One region of the Alsobacter sp. R-9 genome, then DNA from elsewhere that is predicted to be linked to it. Evidence: predicted binding sites of a transcription regulator. Region 1 holds the regulator's gene; the other holds the start of a gene.
The links. The regulator HrcA, encoded in region 1, represses chaperone genes, less so after heat shock. The targets are predictions, from matches to a motif close to GTTAGCACTCNCNNNNNGNGAGTGCTAAC.
Positions count from the first base shown of each region.

Region 2: a site for HrcA is predicted at 6,921-6,949, ahead of groES (co-chaperone GroES). Genes of this name have one in related genera too.

Region 1 is NZ_JBTSWJ010000003.1:156,937-165,678, forward strand. Features, by position in the region: gene ACX9GQ_RS06225 (thiamine pyrophosphate-dependent enzyme) at 1-548, shown strand, start outside; gene ACX9GQ_RS06230 (cupin domain-containing protein) at 559-939, opposite strand; gene grpE (nucleotide exchange factor GrpE) at 1,091-1,714, shown strand; gene msrA (peptide-methionine (S)-S-oxide reductase MsrA) at 1,791-2,447, opposite strand; gene ACX9GQ_RS06245 (hypothetical protein) at 2,570-2,893, opposite strand; gene ACX9GQ_RS06250 (c-type cytochrome) at 3,124-3,579, shown strand; gene ACX9GQ_RS06255 (trimeric intracellular cation channel family protein) at 3,993-4,628, shown strand; gene rdgB (RdgB/HAM1 family non-canonical purine NTP pyrophosphatase) at 4,654-5,283, opposite strand; gene rph (ribonuclease PH) at 5,354-6,067, opposite strand; gene hrcA (heat-inducible transcriptional repressor HrcA) at 6,368-7,453, shown strand; gene lepA (translation elongation factor 4) at 8,216-8,742, shown strand, end outside.
Region 2 is NZ_JBTSWJ010000006.1:262,216-270,957, forward strand. Features, by position in the region: gene hisS (histidine--tRNA ligase) at 1-265, shown strand, start outside; gene ACX9GQ_RS12275 (M23 family metallopeptidase) at 553-1,623, shown strand; gene ACX9GQ_RS12280 (ATP phosphoribosyltransferase regulatory subunit) at 1,843-2,967, shown strand; gene hisG (ATP phosphoribosyltransferase) at 2,964-3,950, shown strand; gene ACX9GQ_RS12290 (META domain-containing protein) at 4,235-4,675, shown strand; gene groL (chaperonin GroEL) at 4,873-6,510, opposite strand; gene groES (co-chaperone GroES) at 6,569-6,859, opposite strand; gene ACX9GQ_RS12305 (lipopolysaccharide biosynthesis protein) at 7,113-8,531, shown strand; gene chlG (chlorophyll synthase ChlG) at 8,539-8,742, opposite strand, start outside.

The DNA.
Region 1 (8,742 bases):
CGCTGCTGCGCGACCGGGGCGACACGCTCGTCGTCACCGGCCTCGGATCGCCCGCCTACGACGTGCACGCGGCGGGCGACAACGACGCAAACTTCTACCTGTGGGGCGCGATGGGCGGCGCCGCCCTCGTCGGGCTCGGTCTCGCGCAGGCCCAGCCGGGCCGTCCCGTCCTCGTCGTCACCGGCGACGGCGAGCAGCTGATGGGCCTCGGCGGCCTCGCCACGATCGCCGCTGCGCGCCCGCGAAACCTTTCGGTCGTCGTCATCGACAACCAGCACTTCGGCGAGACCGGCATGCAGGCCAGCCACACGGGCCGCGGCGTCGACCTTGCCGGGGTGGCGGCGGCCTGCGGCTTCGCCTCGGCCGTCACGGTGACGGACGCGGCCGGTCTGCAGAGCCTCTGCGAGGACCTCGCGCGGCCGGCCGAGGGGCCGCGCCTGGCGGTGGTGAAGGTCGCGCCGCTCAACCCGCCGCGCTCGCTGCCCATGCGCGACGCGGTCGCCCTCAAGACCCGTTTCCGCGCGACGCTCGGCCTGCCGCCGAGCTGACGGAGGGGCGTCAGGGACTCCAGCGGCGCGGCGTCTCGCGCCCGTCCTCGTACTGCGCCTCGAAGATCGGCGCCGCGAGGATGGCCTGCACGCGCAGCGTCCCGGTGCCGACATTGGTGAAGCCATGGCGCTGGCCGGCCGGGATCAGCGCAGAATGGCCCGCGCCCACCCGACGCACGGCATCTCCGACGCGGATCTCCGCCTCGCCTTCCAGCACGGTCAGCACCTCCTCCACCGCATGGCGGTGAACGGGAGCCCCGCAGCCCGGCGCGCAGAACTGCTCGAACACCGTCAGCTGGGCGGATCCGGTCACGGCGGAGACGACCATGCGGGTCTCGACGCCCTCCCGCCAGGTCTCGATCGGCTGCGCCGCGTGGTCGATGAAGGGCATGGCGATCCTCCCGGGCGGCACTCTGGCTGGGCCGTCGCCGGGCGGCAAGGCCCCGTCCGCGCCGGGCCGAGGCGTCGTCGCCCTTGATTTTCGCCGCCCACAGCCTGATATCCCGGCCGTATCCCGCGTCGTCACCGTGAATTCGAGCACCATGACCGAGCAGAAGCCGCACGCCGAACCGTCCCCCGATACGGCCGCCCCGCAGACCGAAGGGCCTGCGACGGGAGCCGCCGCGGAGGCCGCGCCCGAGCGCGACGTCCACGCCGTCATCGAGGCCCTCGCCGCCGAGAACACGCAGCTCAAGGACAAGATGCTGCGCACCCTCGCCGACATGGAGAACCTGCGCCGCCGCACCGAGAAGGAGGTGGCTGACGCCCGCGTCTACGCGACGACCAACTTCGCCCGCGACATGCTGACCGTGGCCGACAACATGCGCCGCGCCATCGAGACGCTGGGCGCCGAGGCGCGCGACGCGGCCGAGGGGGCCTTCAAGGGGCTGCTGGAGGGCATCGAGCTCACCGAGCGCGACCTTCTGAAGACGCTGGAGCGCCACGGCATCCGCAAGATCGAGCCGAAGGGCGAGAAGTTCGACCCCAACCTGCACCAGGCCATGTTCGAGGTGCCGGACCCGTCCGTGCCCAACGGCACGGTGCGCGAGGTCATGCAGGCCGGCTTCGTCATCGGCGACCGCGTGCTGCGCCCCGCCTTGGTGGGGGTGGCCAAGGGCGGGCCGAAGCCCGCCCCCGCCGGAGAGGGCGTCGACAAGCAGGCCTGAGGGCCGGAACGGCGCCGCCGGGAGCATGCTGCGAAAAGGCGGGCTCCGGCTTTTCGCGCAGAGGATGCGACAAGGATTAAGCGGCGCCGACGCCCGTCCCGATGGGGCAGGAGACCCCCGTCCCGCCGAGGCCGCAATAGCCGCCCGGGTTCTTCGCCAGGTACTGCTGGTGGTAGTCCTCGGCGAAGTAGAACGGCCCCGCCTCGACGATCTCGGTCGTCACCGGCCCGTAACCCTTCGCTGCCAGCGCTGCCCCGTAGGCGCGCTTCGACGCTTCCGCCGCGGCGCGCTGCGCCGCCGAGGTCACGTAGATCCCCGAGCGGTACTGGGTGCCCACGTCGTTGCCCTGGCGCATGCCCTGCGTCGGGTCGTGGCTCTCCCAGAAGGTCTTCAGCACCGTGTCGAGCGACACCTGCGCCGGGTCGAACACGACGAGGACGACCTCGTTGTGGCCGGTGAGCCCCGAGCAGACCTCCTCGTAGGTGGGGTTCGGCGTCGTGCCGGCGGCGTAGCCGACCGCCGTCACGTGGACGCCGGGCAGCTGCCAGAACTTGCGCTCCGCGCCCCAGAAGCAGCCGAGCCCGACGACGATCGTCTCGAGCCCCTCCGGATACGGCCCCTTCAGCGGCCGCCCGTTGACGAAATGGCGCTCGGCGGTGGGGATCGCGGCGGCGCGGCCGGGCAGGGCCTCGGCGGCGGAGGGCAGGGTCAGGCGCTTGCGGAAGGAGAACATGGGACACCTCGTCGGATGCCTCCGATGTGGTGCGTCTCCGCCCGACCCGCGAGGCCCGTGGCGATCAGGATCGCGTGAGCGGCGCCGCAGGTCCAGCGGGATTCCCGCCCGGCGACGGCGTCTCAGCGGCGAGAGACGGTGCCGACCTCGGGTTCCCGCCCGCCGGCGGCAGCCAGCACGAGCGCGAGACCCAGCACGAACAGGACCACCACGAGCGGCCCGCGCAGCAGCGTCGTCGTCACCGGGTCCCACAGCATCGGGTGGAGCCCGGCGAGGCCCGAGCGAAGGGAGGCGAGGGCGGCGGGGGAAAGGCGCTCGACGAAGCCCTCGGCCGTCATCCAGGCGAGCCGCGAGGAGGCGATGGTGCGGGTCCCGTCCACGACGAGGGCGATGAAGGCCCCCGCGAGCAGGCAGTAGCCCAGGAAGCGGCTCAGCGACCTCAGCATTCGGGCCTCCCGATCGGTACGCGACAGCAGGGTCGCGCCGTCCGATTCGCCGCCGCCGGCGCGCCCACGGCCCAAGGGGTAGCCCCCACGCCGCCATGACGCAACGTGCCCGCGGCTCGTGCCGGGTGTGCGATATCGCACAGGGCGAACGCGGAGGCGGGTCTACCAGCGGGGCCATGCCGGCCGGCGGAGCGGGATTCGCCGGCACCGGCCCTGGGAGAGAGACGATCATGCATTCCGAAATGTCCCCCGCCGCCCTGCACGGCGCCGCCAAGGCCTGCACCGCGCTGGCCGTCACTGCCCTCGTCTGCGCCGGCCTGGCGCTCTTCGCGGCGCCCGTGCGCGCCGCCGAGAGCGCCTCGGTGGCGCGCGGCCGCTACCTCGTCGAGAACATCGGCATGTGCAGCGACTGCCATTCGGCCCGCGACGCCAAGGGCCAGATCGTCAAGGCGACGGCCCTGCAGGGCGCGCCCGTCGGCTTCAAGCCGCTGATGGAGATGCCGTGGGCCGACGTCGCGCCGCCCATCGCCGGCCTGCCCGCCGGCTGGACCAAGGCGCAGATGGCGACCTTCCTGCAGACCGGCAGGCGCCCGGACGGCTCCGAACCCCGGCCGCCGATGCCTCCCTACCGCCTGTCGAAGGCCGACGCCGCGGCCGCGGCCGACTACCTCGCCTCGCTGAAGTGAGTCCCGGGGGCGCCGCCCGCCCCTCATCTGCCTCCGCTTTCGCGGAGGCACCTTCTCCCCGCGAGCGGGGCGAAGGGACGCCCCGCCGCTGCGGCCGTTGTCTCGACCGTGTTCCGAGGCTGCCGCAGCGGGTCAGGACGTCCAGTTTCGAGCCGGAGCCGCCGGCCCTTCGCCCCGCCTGCGGGGAGAAGGTGGCCCGAAGGGCCGGATGAGGGGTCGTCGCCCCTCATCGTCCGGCGCTTCGCTCCGGGCGGCCCTGGCCGGAACCGGGGAGGGAGGAGCAGCGGCGCGACGGCGGCGCCTCACCGTCGTGGCCCGCCCCGGCATCCGCGCCGGCCAGACCTTGCAAACATGCGGACTCCCTCTTTGCGCCACATGCTCTAGAAGGGCTCCGCCGGATGCAGGAGCAGGGCATGGACGTGAACTGGGGTGACATCGTCGAGTGGATCGGCGTCGGCGTCTTCGCCCTGACGGGCGCGCTCGTCGCGGCGCGCAAGGGCATGGACCCGTTCGGCTTCGCGCTGCTCGCCACGGTCACGGGCATCGGCGGCGGGTCGATGCGCGACGTGCTGCTCGGCCAGCCCGTGTTCTGGATCGTCGACCCGACCGACCTCGTCATCTGCGCCGCCGTCGGCATCGGCACCTACGTGGCCGGCACCCGCGTCGTCGGCCTCATGGCCGCCCTGCGGCCGCGCCAGCTGCTGCTGTGGGCCGACGCGCTCGGGCTGGGCATCTTCGCCGTCACGGGGGCGCAGAAGGCGTTCTGGTTCGGCGCCCACCCCATCACGGCCGTGGTGCTCGGCACGCTGACCGCGAGCTTCGGCGGCATCATCCGCGACATCCTCGCCGGCGAGGTGCCTCTCGTCCTGCGCAAGGAGATCTACGTCACAGCAGCCTTCCTCGGCTCGTCGGCCTTCGCGATCTGCGTGGTGCTGGGCCTCGGCTACTCGATGGCCGGCATCGTCGGCTTCGTCGCCGGCTTCGGACTGCGCGCGCTGGCGATCCAGTTCGACTGGTCGCTGCCGCCCTTCGCCGCCCGCACCAGCTGAGGTCGGTGCACCCGAGAGAAAAAGCTCAGGCGAGGCAGTCGCTTGCCAGCATGACGAAGGCCCGGGCGCGGTGGCTGAGGCCGAGCCCGAGCGGGGGCAGGCCGTGCTTTTCGGTCGCCGTCATCTCGCCGAAGGTGCGGGCGTGCCCGTCGGGCAGGAACATGGGGTCGTAGCCGAAGCCGGCGTCGCCGCGCGGCGGCCAGACCAGCGTGCCGTCGACGCGCGCCTCGAACTCCTCGGTGTGCCCGTCCGGCCAGGCCACGCACAGCGCCGAGACGAACCACGCGCGCCGGTCGGCGGGCTCGAAGGCGTCGCGCTCGCGCAGCGCCGCCTCGACCTTCTCCATGGCCTGGGCGAAGTCCTTCGACGGCCCCGCCCAGCGGGCCGAGTAGATGCCCGGCGCGCCGTCGAGCGCGCCCACGCAAAGCCCGGAATCGTCAGAGATCGCAGGCAGTTTCGCCGCCAGCGCCGCCGACAGGGCCTTGATCTTGGCGTTGGCGATGAAGGTCGTGCCGGTCTCCTCCGGCTCCGGAAGGCCGAGCTCGCCCGCCGACACGGCGTCGACGCCGTGCGGCCCGAGGAGGTCGCGCATTTCGGCGAGCTTGCCCTTGTTGTGGGTGGCGATCACCACCCGGCCCGTCAGTCGCCGCGCCATGCCCTGCTCCGTGTCGTGTCGAGGTCCCGGGGCGGCTCCGTGGAGCCGTCCGCGCCTGGTGTCCGCCGGCTCAGCCGACCGCGAGCTTCTGCAGTTCGACGAGGCGGCCGATGCCCTTGCGGGCGAGCGCCATGAGGGCGAGGAACTGCTCCTCCGAGAAGGGCTTGCCCTCGGCCGTGCCCTGCACCTCGACGATGCCGCCGGTGCCGGTCATGACGAAGTTGGCGTCGGTCTCGGCGGCGGAATCCTCGGCGTAGTCGAGGTCCAGCACTGGCACGCCGCCGGCGATGCCGCAGGAGATCGCCGCCACGTGGTCCTTCATGGCCGTGCCCGACAGCATGTTGCGGCCGCGCATCCACTGCAGGCAGTCGTGCAGCGCCACCCAGCCGCCGGTGATGGCGGCGGTGCGGGTGCCGCCGTCGGCCTGCAGGACGTCGCAGTCGATGACGATCTGGCGCTCGCCGATGGCGGAGAGGTCCACCACGGCGCGCAGCGAGCGCCCGATGAGGCGCTGGATTTCCTGCGTGCGGCCGGAGGGCTTGCCGGCGGTCACTTCGCGGCGCGTCCGCTCGTGCGTGGCGCGCGGCAGCATGGCGTACTCGGCCGTCACCCAGCCCTTGCCGGTGCCACGCAGCCACGGCGGCCCGCGCTCCTCGAGGCTCGCCGTGCACAGGACGTGGGTTTCGCCGAACTTCACCAGGCAGGAGCCCTCGGCATAGCGCGCGATGCCGCGCTCGAGGCTGACCTTGCGCAGTTCGTCGGCAGCGCGCTTGGAGGGTCGCATCAGGGGATCCCCGTGTTCCGGCGCCCGCCGCGGGCGTCCGCGGCTCGCTTCTAGAGCAGGATGGCGCGGGGCGGAACCGCAAATGCGCGCGAGGTGCGGCAGGCTGGTCACGTTCGCCCGCAGAGGTGCCGCTCCCCTTTTCCCCGCAGGCGGGGAGAAGGGACGGACCGGCGGCGGCGCGCCGGTGTGGCGGGGATGCGACGACGAAGCGGAGGACGGGCTCGCCTCGCCGCCTTGATCGCAACGCCCGCCATCCCCACACTCTAGCGCACGGCAGCGTTAGGGCGCACGGTGGAGGGCATGAACAGGCCTGAGTCGAGCCAACCGGGACGCAGCGCGCTGGTCGACATCAACGAGCGGTCGCGCGAGATCTTCCGGCGCATCGTCGAGAGCTACCTCGCCACGGGCGAGCCGGTGGGCTCGCGCAACCTGTCGCGCATCCTGCCGATGACGCTGTCGCCCGCCTCGGTGCGCAACGTCATGGCCGACCTCGAGTCGGCGGGCCTCATCTACGCGCCGCACACGAGCGCCGGGCGCCTGCCGACCGAGGCGGGCCTGCGCTTCTTCGTCGACGCGCTGCTGCAGGTGGGCGACGTCTCCGCCGAGGACCGCTCGCGCATCGAGGCGGAGGTGCGCGCGGCGGGGCAGGGCAAGACCACCGAGGGCCTGCTGTCGGAGGCCGGCGCGCTGCTGTCCGGCCTGTCGCGCGGGGCCGGCGTGGTGGTGACGTCGAAGGCCGCCAAGCGCCTGCGCCACATCGAGTTCGTCCGCCTCGACCAGACCCGCGCGCTGGTCGTCCTGGTCGGCGACGACGGCTCGGTCGAGAACCGCCTCGTCGACCTGCCGGCGGGCCTGCCGGCCTCGGCGCTGGCCGAGGCCTCGAACTACCTGCTGGCGCGCATCCGCGGCAAGACCATCGCCGACATCGCCGCCGAGATCGAGACCGAGCGCAAGCGCGCCGAGCAGGAGCTCGACGTGCTCACGGCTCGGCTCGTCGAGAGCGGCCTCGCCAGCTGGGGCGGCCCCTCCGAGGGGCGCCAGCTCATCGTGCGCGGGCAGGCCAACCTGCTGGAGGACCTGCACGCCGCCGAGGACCTCGAGCGCATCCGCCTGCTGTTCGCCGACCTCGAGACGAAGAAGGAGGTGATCGACCTCCTGACCCGGGCCGAGAGCGCCGAGGGCGTGCGCATCTTCATAGGCTCGGAGAACAAGCTGTTCTCCCTGTCGGGCTCCTCGCTGATCGCCGCGCCCTTCCGCGACGCCAGCCACACCATCGTCGGCGTCGTCGGCGTCATCGGCCCCACGCGGCTGAACTACGCGCGCATCGTACCGATGGTCGACTACACCGCCCGCGTCGTCAGCCGCCTGCTGGAAGGCAACCGCTAGCGCGGCGGGGCGAGCCCTCCACCGCTGTCGTCCGACGCCCAAGGTTCCCGTCCGCTCCGGCCCTCCGACCATCCTCTGGCCCGCCGCCAGCATCCCGGCGTGCAGCCTCTCCCGCCGTCATCCCCGGCGCGCCGAAGGCGCGGGAAGGGGATCCAGGCCAAGCTGCGGCGGTCACGCGGGGTCCCCCGATCCCTTGGATCCCCTTCCCCTCCGCGGCTGCGCCGCTCCGGCCGGGGATGACGGGGAGGGGGCGGTGACGGGCCGAGGGTCCTGCAGGCGCCCCTCATCCGGCGCAGCGGGCGCGGGCTGTTACCCGCTCCCGCATTCCTTGAGGCACGAGCCGGGCAAGCCCGGCGCGTGCGCGTCCCCTTCTCCCCCCAGGCGGGGCGACGGGGATGCCCTTGACGCCCATGGCAGCTCATGATAGGAAAATAAACCGATAGTTCACGATCCCATTGTCGTCTGCCTGCCGTTTCCCGTCGTCAATTTTCCCCAGAGGCCGTTGCGATGTTCGTCGATTGCCACACTGTCCGCCCCTTCCCCGATCCCGTGATCCTGACGCCGGCGCAGGTCGCAGCCCTTCTGGCGGGCGATGCCCCGTCCGGCACGCCGACGGGGGAGGCGGCCGTCGACGCGGCGGGCGGGGCCATGGCGTCGGGGACGCCGGAAGGCGCCGGGCCGGCGGCGGTGGTCTCCGGCGCGCCGGCCCCCGCGCCCGAGTGTCGCTTGGAAAACCGCGGCGCGGCTGCTATTTGCCCCCGCATGACCGCGCACCCCATCGACAACATCCGCAACTTCTCGATCGTCGCCCACATCGACCACGGGAAGTCGACGCTCGCCGACCGGCTGATCCAGTTCACCGGCGGGCTGTCCGAACGCGAGATGGTCGACCAGGTGCTGGACTCGATGGACATCGAGCGCGAGCGCGGCATCACCATCAAGGCCAACACGGTGCGCCTCGACTACAAGGCGAAGGACGGCAAGTCCTACATCCTCAACCTGATGGACACGCCCGGCCACGTCGACTTCGCCTACGAGGTGTCGCGCTCGCTGGCCGCCTGCGAGGGCTCGCTGCTGGTTGTCGACGCCTCGCAGGGCGTGGAGGCCCAGACGCTCGCCAACGTCTACCACGCGCTCGACGCCAACCACGAGATCGTCCCGGTCCTCAACAAGATCGACCTGCCGGCGGCCGAGCCCGACCGCATCAAAGCGCAGATCGAGGAGGTCATCGGGCTGGACGCCTCCGACGCGGTGCCGATCTCGGCCAAGACCGGCCTCAACATCGAGGC
Region 2 (8,742 bases), on a different contig from region 1:
CTCCGAGCTCTACCTCGGCGGCGCCGGCGGCATGAACGCGCAGCTGAAGTATGCCAACCGCCGCAACGCCGCCTGCGCGGTCATCCAGGGCTCGAACGAGCGCGCCGAGGGCACCGTGTCGATCAAGGACCTCGTGCTCGGCGCCACGCTGTCTTCCGCCCCCGACCGCGAGACCTACCTGCGCCAGCAGGCCGAGGCCCAGTTCGCCGTGCCCGAGACCGGGCTGGTCGAGGCGGTGCGCAAGGTGCTGGCCCGGCACCGCTGAGGGGCGGCAGTCACGCGACGAAGCGTTCAACCTCGGCGTCATCCCCGGCCGGAGCGGCAAGGCCGCGGAGGGGAAAGGGATCCAGGGGAGGCCGCGAGGACGCGTGCTCAGCGTCTGGATCCCCTTCCCAACCGCTTCGCGGTTGCCGGGGATGACGGTGTTGATGCTGCCGGCGAAGTGAACGGAGCGCGCAGACATTGCCCTGAATGCAACGCCGGAAGGATTCCGGTGACGATACCACCGGCGGTTCGTCGCGAAGGCGCCGCGATCGCAGGTAGACTGCGGCCATGACCCGCGACGACGCCCCCTCCGCCCTGCTCTGCCCGCTGCCCTTCGCCGGCCCCCGGAATGCCATGGCCGGGCTTGGGCTTGGGCTCATGCTCCTCCTGACGCCGGCCATCGCGCTCGCCCAGTCCCCAGCGCCGCCGGTTCCTTTCGTCCTGCCGATCGACTGCCGGATCGGCACGAGCTGTTTCGTGCAGAACTACGTCGACGCCGATCCCGGCGAAGGGGCGAAGGACTTCACCTGCGGCACGCGCACCTACGACAAGCACAATGGCACGGACATCCGGGTCCTCTCCATGGCTGACCAGAAGCGTGGCGTCGCCGTGCTGGCCGCGGCGCCGGGGAAGGTCCGCGCCATCCGGGACGAGGAGCCCGACATCTCCGTCCGCGAGCGGACGCTCGCCGCCGTCGCCGGCCGGGAATGCGGCAACGGCCTCGTCATCGACCACGGCGGCGGCTGGACCACCCAGTACTGCCACATGGCGCGCGGCAGCATCGCCGTGAAGCCGGGTGACACCGTCGGCGCCGGGGACAGGCTCGGTCTCGTCGGGCTCTCCGGGAACACCGAGTACCCGCACCTCCACTTCACCGTCCGCCGCGGCGACACGGTGGTCGATCCCTTCGCCCTCGACGCCGCGCCCGGCACTTGCGGCACGGGCGGGCAGCGGGTGGCCTGGTCGCCGGCGGTCGCGCAGGCCCTCGCCTACGCTCCGCGCGCGGTCCTCAATACCGGTTTTGCCGCAGGACCGGTCGACATGCCGGCCATCGAGGCCGGAGCGGCCGGCGCGACGCCGCCCTCTCGTGACAGCGAGGCGCTGGTCGCCTTCGCCCGGGCTATCGGCCTCAAGCAGGGCGACGTCCAGCGCATGACGATCACCGGCCCGGACGGCCGGCAGGTCGTGCAGTCCGCGCTGAAGCCGCTGCCGCGCGACCAGGCCCAGTCGATGATCTTCGCCGGCCGCAAGCGCCCGCCCTCCGGGTTCCCCGCCGGGGAGTACACGGCCCTCTACGAGGTGCTGCGGGACCAGAAGCCGGTCCTTTCGCACACCTTCACCGTCCGCATCGACGGCTGATCACCCTGCCGGTCGCTGACCGCTCGTTCACACTCGCCGTGCTAGAGGGATCGGCGGCGGCCTCCGCGGTCTTCGCGCGCTCTTGCGCGCCGATCGGCGGCGCGGGGTCGCGCGAGACGGCGCAGCCTGCTAGAGCATGCCGCGCAAAGCTGGATTCCGGCTTGTTCGGCAACGGCATGCGACCGCCAGCACGAGGCGCCCGGACGCAGGGGACGAGACGTGGGACCTGAGACGAGCACACCGGACGGGGCGGAGGCGCTGCTCGCGCGCTTCGCCGAGGCCGGCTACACGCGCATCGAGCCGCCCGTGCTGCAGCCGGCGGAGGTGTTCATCGACCTGTCGGGCGAGGACATCCGCCGCCGCATGTTCGTCACCACGGACGCCGACGGCCGGGAATGGACCCTGCGGCCCGAGTTCACCATCCCCGTCGCCCGTGCCTGGCTGGCGGCCGGCGCCGGTGACAGCGCTTCCTTCAGCTATTGCGGCCCCGTGTTCCGCCTGCGGCCCGGCGAGGTCGGCGAGTTCGTGCAGGTCGGCATCGAGTCCTTCGGCCGCTCCGACGTCGAGGCCGCGGACGCCGAGGTCCTCGCCCTCGCCCTCGAGGCGGTGGAGGCGGCGGGCCTTGCCCGGCCTGACATCCGTCTCGGCGACGTCGGACTGTTCTCCGCCCTGCTCGACGCCCTCGACCTGCCGCCGGCGCGTGCCCGCAAGCTGAAGCGCGCCTATGCGCAGGGCACCCTCGACGCCGCCATGCTCGACCAGTTCGCCGACGCCAGCGCGGCCGGCGGCGAACATGCCGGCCTCCTCAAGGCCATGCAGGGGCAGGATCCTCGCGCGGCGCGCGCCTTCGTCGAGGACGTCCTCAAGATCGCCGGCATCGCGTCGGTCGGCGGGCGCACGGCCGCCGAGATCGCCGAGCGCTTCCTCGCGCAGGCCGCGGCCGAGGCCGACGGCGGCATTCCCGCCGAGACGCGGGCCGTGCTGGCGCGCTTCCTCGCCGTCCGGGGCGACCCCGACGCCGCATCGGCGGCCCTGCGGGCCATCGCAGCGGAGGCCGGGCTCGACCTCGGCGCGGTGCTCGACGCCTTCGACGCCCGCACCGGATTCATCGCCGCACGGGGGGTCGACGTGACGACGCTGGCCTTCTCCGCCGCGTTCGGCCGCAACCTCGACTACTACACGGGCGCCGTGTTCGAGATCCGCGACGCCCGCCGCCCCGCTGCCCCGCCGCTCGTGGGCGGCGGCCGCTACGACCGCCTGCTGCAGACGCTGGGCGCCGACCGCGCCGTTCCCGCCGTCGGCTGCTCGATCTGGCTCGAACGCCTCGCGGAGGCCGTGCGATGAGCGTGTCGCTGGACGCCCCCCTCACCCTCGCCGTCCCCTCAAAGGGCCGGCTGCAGGAGAACACCTTCTCCTTCTTCGCCCGCGCCGGCCTGCCGCTGGTGCAGGGACGCGGCAGCCGCGACTACCGCGGCACCATCGCCGGCGTCGCGGACGTCGAGGTCCTGTTCCTCTCCGCCTCCGAGATCGCGCGAGAGCTCTCGCAGGGCGGCGCTCACCTCGGCATCACCGGCGAGGACCTCATCCGTGAGTCGATCCCCGACGCCGACCGCAAGCTGGAGTTGCTGACGCCGCTCGGCTTCGGCCATGCCAACGTGGTCGTGGCGGTGCCGCAGGCGTGGATCGACGTGCGCCGCATGGCCGACCTCGAGGACGTGGCTTCCGCCTTCCGCGCCCGCCACGGCAGCAAGATGCGGGTCGCGACGAAGTACGTGAACCTGACCCGCGCCTGGTTCGCCAGCCATGGCGTCGCCGACTACCGGATCGTCGAGAGCCTCGGCGCCACCGAGGGGGCCCCCGCGTCCGGCTCGGCCGAGCTCATCGTCGACATCACCACGACGGGCGCCACGCTCGCCGCCAACGCGCTGAAGGTGGTGGAGGATGGCATCATGCTGCGCAGCGAGGCGAACCTCGTCGCCTCCGTGACGGCGCCGTGGGGGACCCGCGCCCGCGCGGCCGTCACCTCCATCCTCGCGCGCATCGCCGCCGAGGAGCAGGCCCGCACCTCGCGGGAGGTCCGCGCGCTGTGGCCCGGGGCGACTCCCGCCGACATCGCGACGGCCGAGGCGCGCTTCAGTGCCCGCGGCCTGTGGACAGGAACGGACCTCGGCGAGCGCATCGTGCTGGAGTGCCCGCGGAACACCGTCTTCGCGCTGGCGGAATGGCTCGTCGGCCAGGGCGCCACCCGCGTTTCGGTCGCGGAGGCCGACTACGTCTTCACGGCGTCCAACCCGCTCATCGAGCGGCTGGAGCGGCGAATCGGCTGAGGACGGGGAAGGGATCTGGTCCTTGCACCGGTCCTCCGCCCAAAAAAGAGGCCGCCCCCGGGGGAGAGGGCGGCCTCGGCGAAGATGGCAGGCAAGCTTACGGGGGGTATGCCGCCTGCCGGGGAGAGACGTCGGGGGACGTCGGCTTGATCTACGCCCTGTCGTCGGGCCCGGATCACGACAGCCTGAGAAAAAATGTTCCTTCGCGGAGCATGCCACCCGGCGTTGCGGCGATGGGGCGACATGTCTATTCTCCGCGCCGCTTCACGGAGTCCATCGCGACCATGCCCCTGCGCCTTTCGTCGTCCGCCCGCGCCGCCCTCTTCGGCCTTGCCGCCGCAGCCGGTGTCGCCGCCGCAGGCGCGCCGGCCCTCGCCCAGGGCGCCAAGCCGAAGCAGTTCCCCTTCGGCTCTCAGTGGACGCTGCAGACTTTCGCCGGCAAGCCGATTGCCGACAACAAGCCGACGATCATCGTCGACGAGTCCCTGCGCGCCCGCGGCTTCGCCGGCTGCAATACCTATTCCGCGTCCGCCTACCCGCTGGCGCAGCAGCGCTTCGCAGTCGGCCCCCTCGCCGTGACCCGCAAGGCCTGCGACAAGGCCCTGATGGACCGCGAGCGTGCTTTCCTGGTCATCCTGCGCACGGCCGCGACGTGGGACGTGAAGGACGGCCAGCTCGTCATCACCGGCCAGAACGGCGAACTGCGCTTCGACCGCACGCTCTGAGGCGCCCGGCGCGCACGCCGGCGCCCGCACTCTCGAATCTCTCCGACTGAAGGGGTTCTCCGGCACCGCCTGCCGGCAGGATGCGCGTGCGCGCGAACCTGGTCCGCCGCGGTGGCTGCCGACGCCTCCCGGGATGCGTCCAAACGAGAAAGGGCGCCTCGCGGCGCCCTTTCTGTGTTCCGTGACCGGACGGTGGATCAGAAGTCCATGCCGCCCATGCCGCCGCCGCCCGGCATCGCCGGGGCCGGCTTGTCCTTCGGCAGCTCGGCCACCATGGCCTCGGTCGTGATCAGCAGGCCGGACACCGAAGCGGCATCCTGGAGAGCCGTGCGGACCACCTTGGCCGGGTCGACGATGCCGGCGTCGAGCATGTCGACGTACTGCTCCGTCTGGGCATTGAAGCCGAAGGTCTGCGACTTGTTCTCGCCGATCTTGCCGACGACGATCGAACCCTCGACGCCCGCGTTCTCGACGATCTGGCGGATGGGGGCCTCGAGGGCCTTCATCACGATGTTGATGCCGGCCTGAACGTCGGCGTTGTCCGACTTCAGCTTCGACACGGCGCCCTTGGCGCGCAGGAGAGCGGTGCCGCCGCCGGGGACGATGCCCTCTTCCACCGCAGCGCGGGTGGCGTTGAGCGCGTCGTCGACGCGGTCCTTCTTCTCCTTCACCTCGACCTCGGTCGCGCCGCCGACGCGGATCACCGCGACGCCGCCCGCGAGCTTCGCCAGACGCTCCTGCAGCTTCTCGCGGTCGTAGTCCGAGGTGGTCTCCTCGATCTGCGCCTTGATCTGCTGGACGCGGGCCTCGATGTCCTTCTTCTTGCCGGCGCCGTCGACGATCGTGGTGTTCTCCTTCTCGATGCGCACCTTCTTGGCGCGGCCGAGCATGTTGAGCGTCACCGACTCGAGCTTGATGCCGAGGTCTTCGGCGATCATCTGGCCCGACGTAAGGACCGCGATGTCCTCGAGCATCGCCTTGCGGCGATCACCGAAGCCCGGGGCCTTCACCGCCGCGACCTTGAGGCCGCCGCGCAGCTTGTTGACGACGAGCGTCGCGAGGGCCTCGCCCTCGACGTCCTCGGCGATGATCAGCAGCGGCTTGCCCGTCTGCACGACCGCCTCGAGGATCGGCAGCATCGCCTGCAGCGACGACAGCTTCTTCTCGTGGATGAGGATGTAGGGGTCCTCGAGCTCGGCGACCATCTTCTCCGCGTTCGTGATGAAGTACGGGGAGAGGTAGCCGCGGTCGAACTGCATGCCCTCGACGACGTCGAGCTCGGTCTCGAGGCTCTTGGCCTCCTCGACCGTGATGACGCCCTCGTTGCCGACCTTCTGCATCGCCTGGGCGATCATCTCGCCGATCGACGAGTCGCCGTTGGCGGAGATCGTGCCGACCTGGGCCACCTCGGCCGAGGACTTCACCTTCTTGGCGCGGGCCGAGATGTCCTTGATGGCCGCGGCGACGGCGAGATCGACGCCGCGCTTCAGGTCCATCGGGTTCATGCCGGCGGCCACCGCCTTGGCGCCTTCCTTCACGATCGCCTGGGCGAGCACCGTGGCCGTCGTCGTGCCGTCACCGGCGACGTCGTTGGTCTTCGAGGCCACTTCGCGCACCATCTGGGCGCCCATGTTCTCGAACTTGTCCTCGAGCTCGATCTCCTTGGCGACGGTGACGCCGTCCTTGGTGATGCGGGGAGCGCCGAAGCTCTTCTCGATGACGACGTTGCGGCCCTTGGGGCCGAGGGTCACCTTCACCGCGTTGGCGAGGATGTCCACGCCGCGCAGCATCTTGTCGCGGGCGTCGGAGGAAAAGCGTACGTCCTTGGCAGCCATGACGTTTAGCTCCTAATGCAGGGATTTACGGGGTGGCGTGTGCGAGCAGGCCGGAGCCTTACTTGCCGATCACGCCCATGATGTCGGACTCCTTCATGATCAGGAGGTCCTGGCCGTCGATCTTCACTTCCGTGCCCGACCACTTGCCGAACAGGACGCGGTCGCCCTTCTTCACGTCGAGCGGCACGAGCTTGCCGGTCTCGTCGCGGGCACCCGAGCCCACCGCGATGATCTCGCCCTCCTGGGGCTTCTCCTTGGCGGAATCCGGGATGATGATGCCGCCCTTGGTCTTCTCCTCGGACTCGAGGCGGCGGACGACGACGCGGTCGTGCAGCGGACGGAACTTCATGGTGTCTCTTTCCTCTCGGCGACGCGCCCAACGGCGCTGAAGCGATCCTGAACGGGGACCTGTTAGCACTCAGTCTGAGCGAGTGCCAAAGGCGTTGCGGAGATAGGCAGGCCCCATCGCGCTGTCAAGGCCGAGCGCATCGCCAAAACACGGCGGCGCGCCGTCTTAATCGATCCGCCACCCGGTTTGGTTACCGTCGCACGCGAACGAGGCGGGCCGATGGCGGCCCGCGCCACCGCTTCCGGACGCCGATTTGGGCCTGATCGCAAGCTTCCTCGTCAACTCGCTCGGCAATTTCGCGCTCGGCCTGCTGCTGGCCGCGGCGCTGGGGCCGTCGGCCTTCGGCCTCTATGCGGTCAGCGTCGCGGGAGCCGGCGCCCTCGCGTCACCCGCGCTCGACTGGCTGCGCCACGCCGCCACCCGCCACGCCGGCCGGGACGGGCAGGACCCCGCGGTGCGCGCCGCGCTCGACGCCGCCGTCGCCGCGACCGCCGGGGTGCTCGGAGCACTCGCGCTGGTAGCGGTTGTGGCCGGACAGGCGGTTCTCGCGCACCCGGGCGTGGCCGCGCTGGCGATCCTGTTCTGCACGCTGAACGCACTCTTCGACTACGTCTCGGCCCTTGCCCGGGCCCGGTTCCTGCAGGCGCACTACGCCCGGCTCGTCCTGCTCCGCAACGGCCTGATGCTGGGGCTGATGGTGCCGGCGGCCGCCCTCACCCACGACGCCGCCGCGACGCTCGCGGCGGGAACGGCAGCGCTCGCGGCCTGCCTCGGCTTCGGGGGGCGGGGCCTGCGCGACCCCGGCGCCCGGCTCGCCCTCGCCCGCCGTGATCTCGTCGCCCGCTTCGCCCTTTACGGCGTGCCACTGATGGCCGCCGGCGGCTTCGCCATGGTTCAGGCCTTCTGGACACGCGCCGCGGTGGCGGGGGACGCCGGGCTGGCCGAGGCAGGGCGCTTCTCCCTCGCCTACGACATGGGCATCCGCGTCGTGGCCGTCACCGCCACGGCCCTCGACGTGCTGCTGTTCCAACTCGCCGTGCGGAAGGAGACGACGGACGGACAGGACGCCGCCCGCCGGCAGGTCGGCGAGAACCTCGTCGTCGTGCTCGCCGTGCTGCTGCCGACGGCACTGGGCTATGGCCTCGTCCTCCCGCACGTCGACGGGCTCCTGGTGCCGCAGGCGTTCCGCGGCGCCTTCGCCGCCTACTCGCTCGCGCTGCTCCCGGGCCTCGCCGCATGGGCGCTGATCCAGTTCGCCCTGTCTCCCGCCTTCCAGATCCGCAGCCGGACGCTGCCGATGCTGCTTCCCCATGCGGCCGGGCTCGGCGGTACCGTCGCCCTGGGCATGGGGCTGGCCCCGGCTCTCGGTCCCATCGGCTACGCCGTCGGTTTCAGCCTCGCGATGGGAGGAGCGCTCCTCCTCGCCGCGGTGCTCGTGGCCGCCCGCGCTCCGGTGCCCGTGCCCTGGAGCCAATGCGCGGGAATCGTCGCCGCGCTCGTGGCCATGACCGCGGCCGTCTGGCCGCTGCGTGGCATCGGCCACCCCGCGGCCGGGCTCCTCGCCAGCATGGCCGTGGGCGGCGGCGTCTATGGAATGGTGCTCGTGCTGCTGGACGGCGCCGGCGCGCGGTCGCGGTGGCGGACCCTGCGGGTGGAGCGCGCGGGAGGCTAGTGCCGCGTCAGAACCCGCGCACGGCGAAGGCCGCGACCATCATCCCGCTGACGTAGAGCGGGACGCCGAAGCCACTGTAGAAGAGCGCCTGCTCCACCGGCGCGCGCAGGAACCGGCGCATGAGCACCGCCTGCCCGGCGAGGAGCGCGAGAACGCCCAGCGCGTGCAGCGGCTGTCCCCACTTCAGCAGCAGCGCGATGACCACCACCTG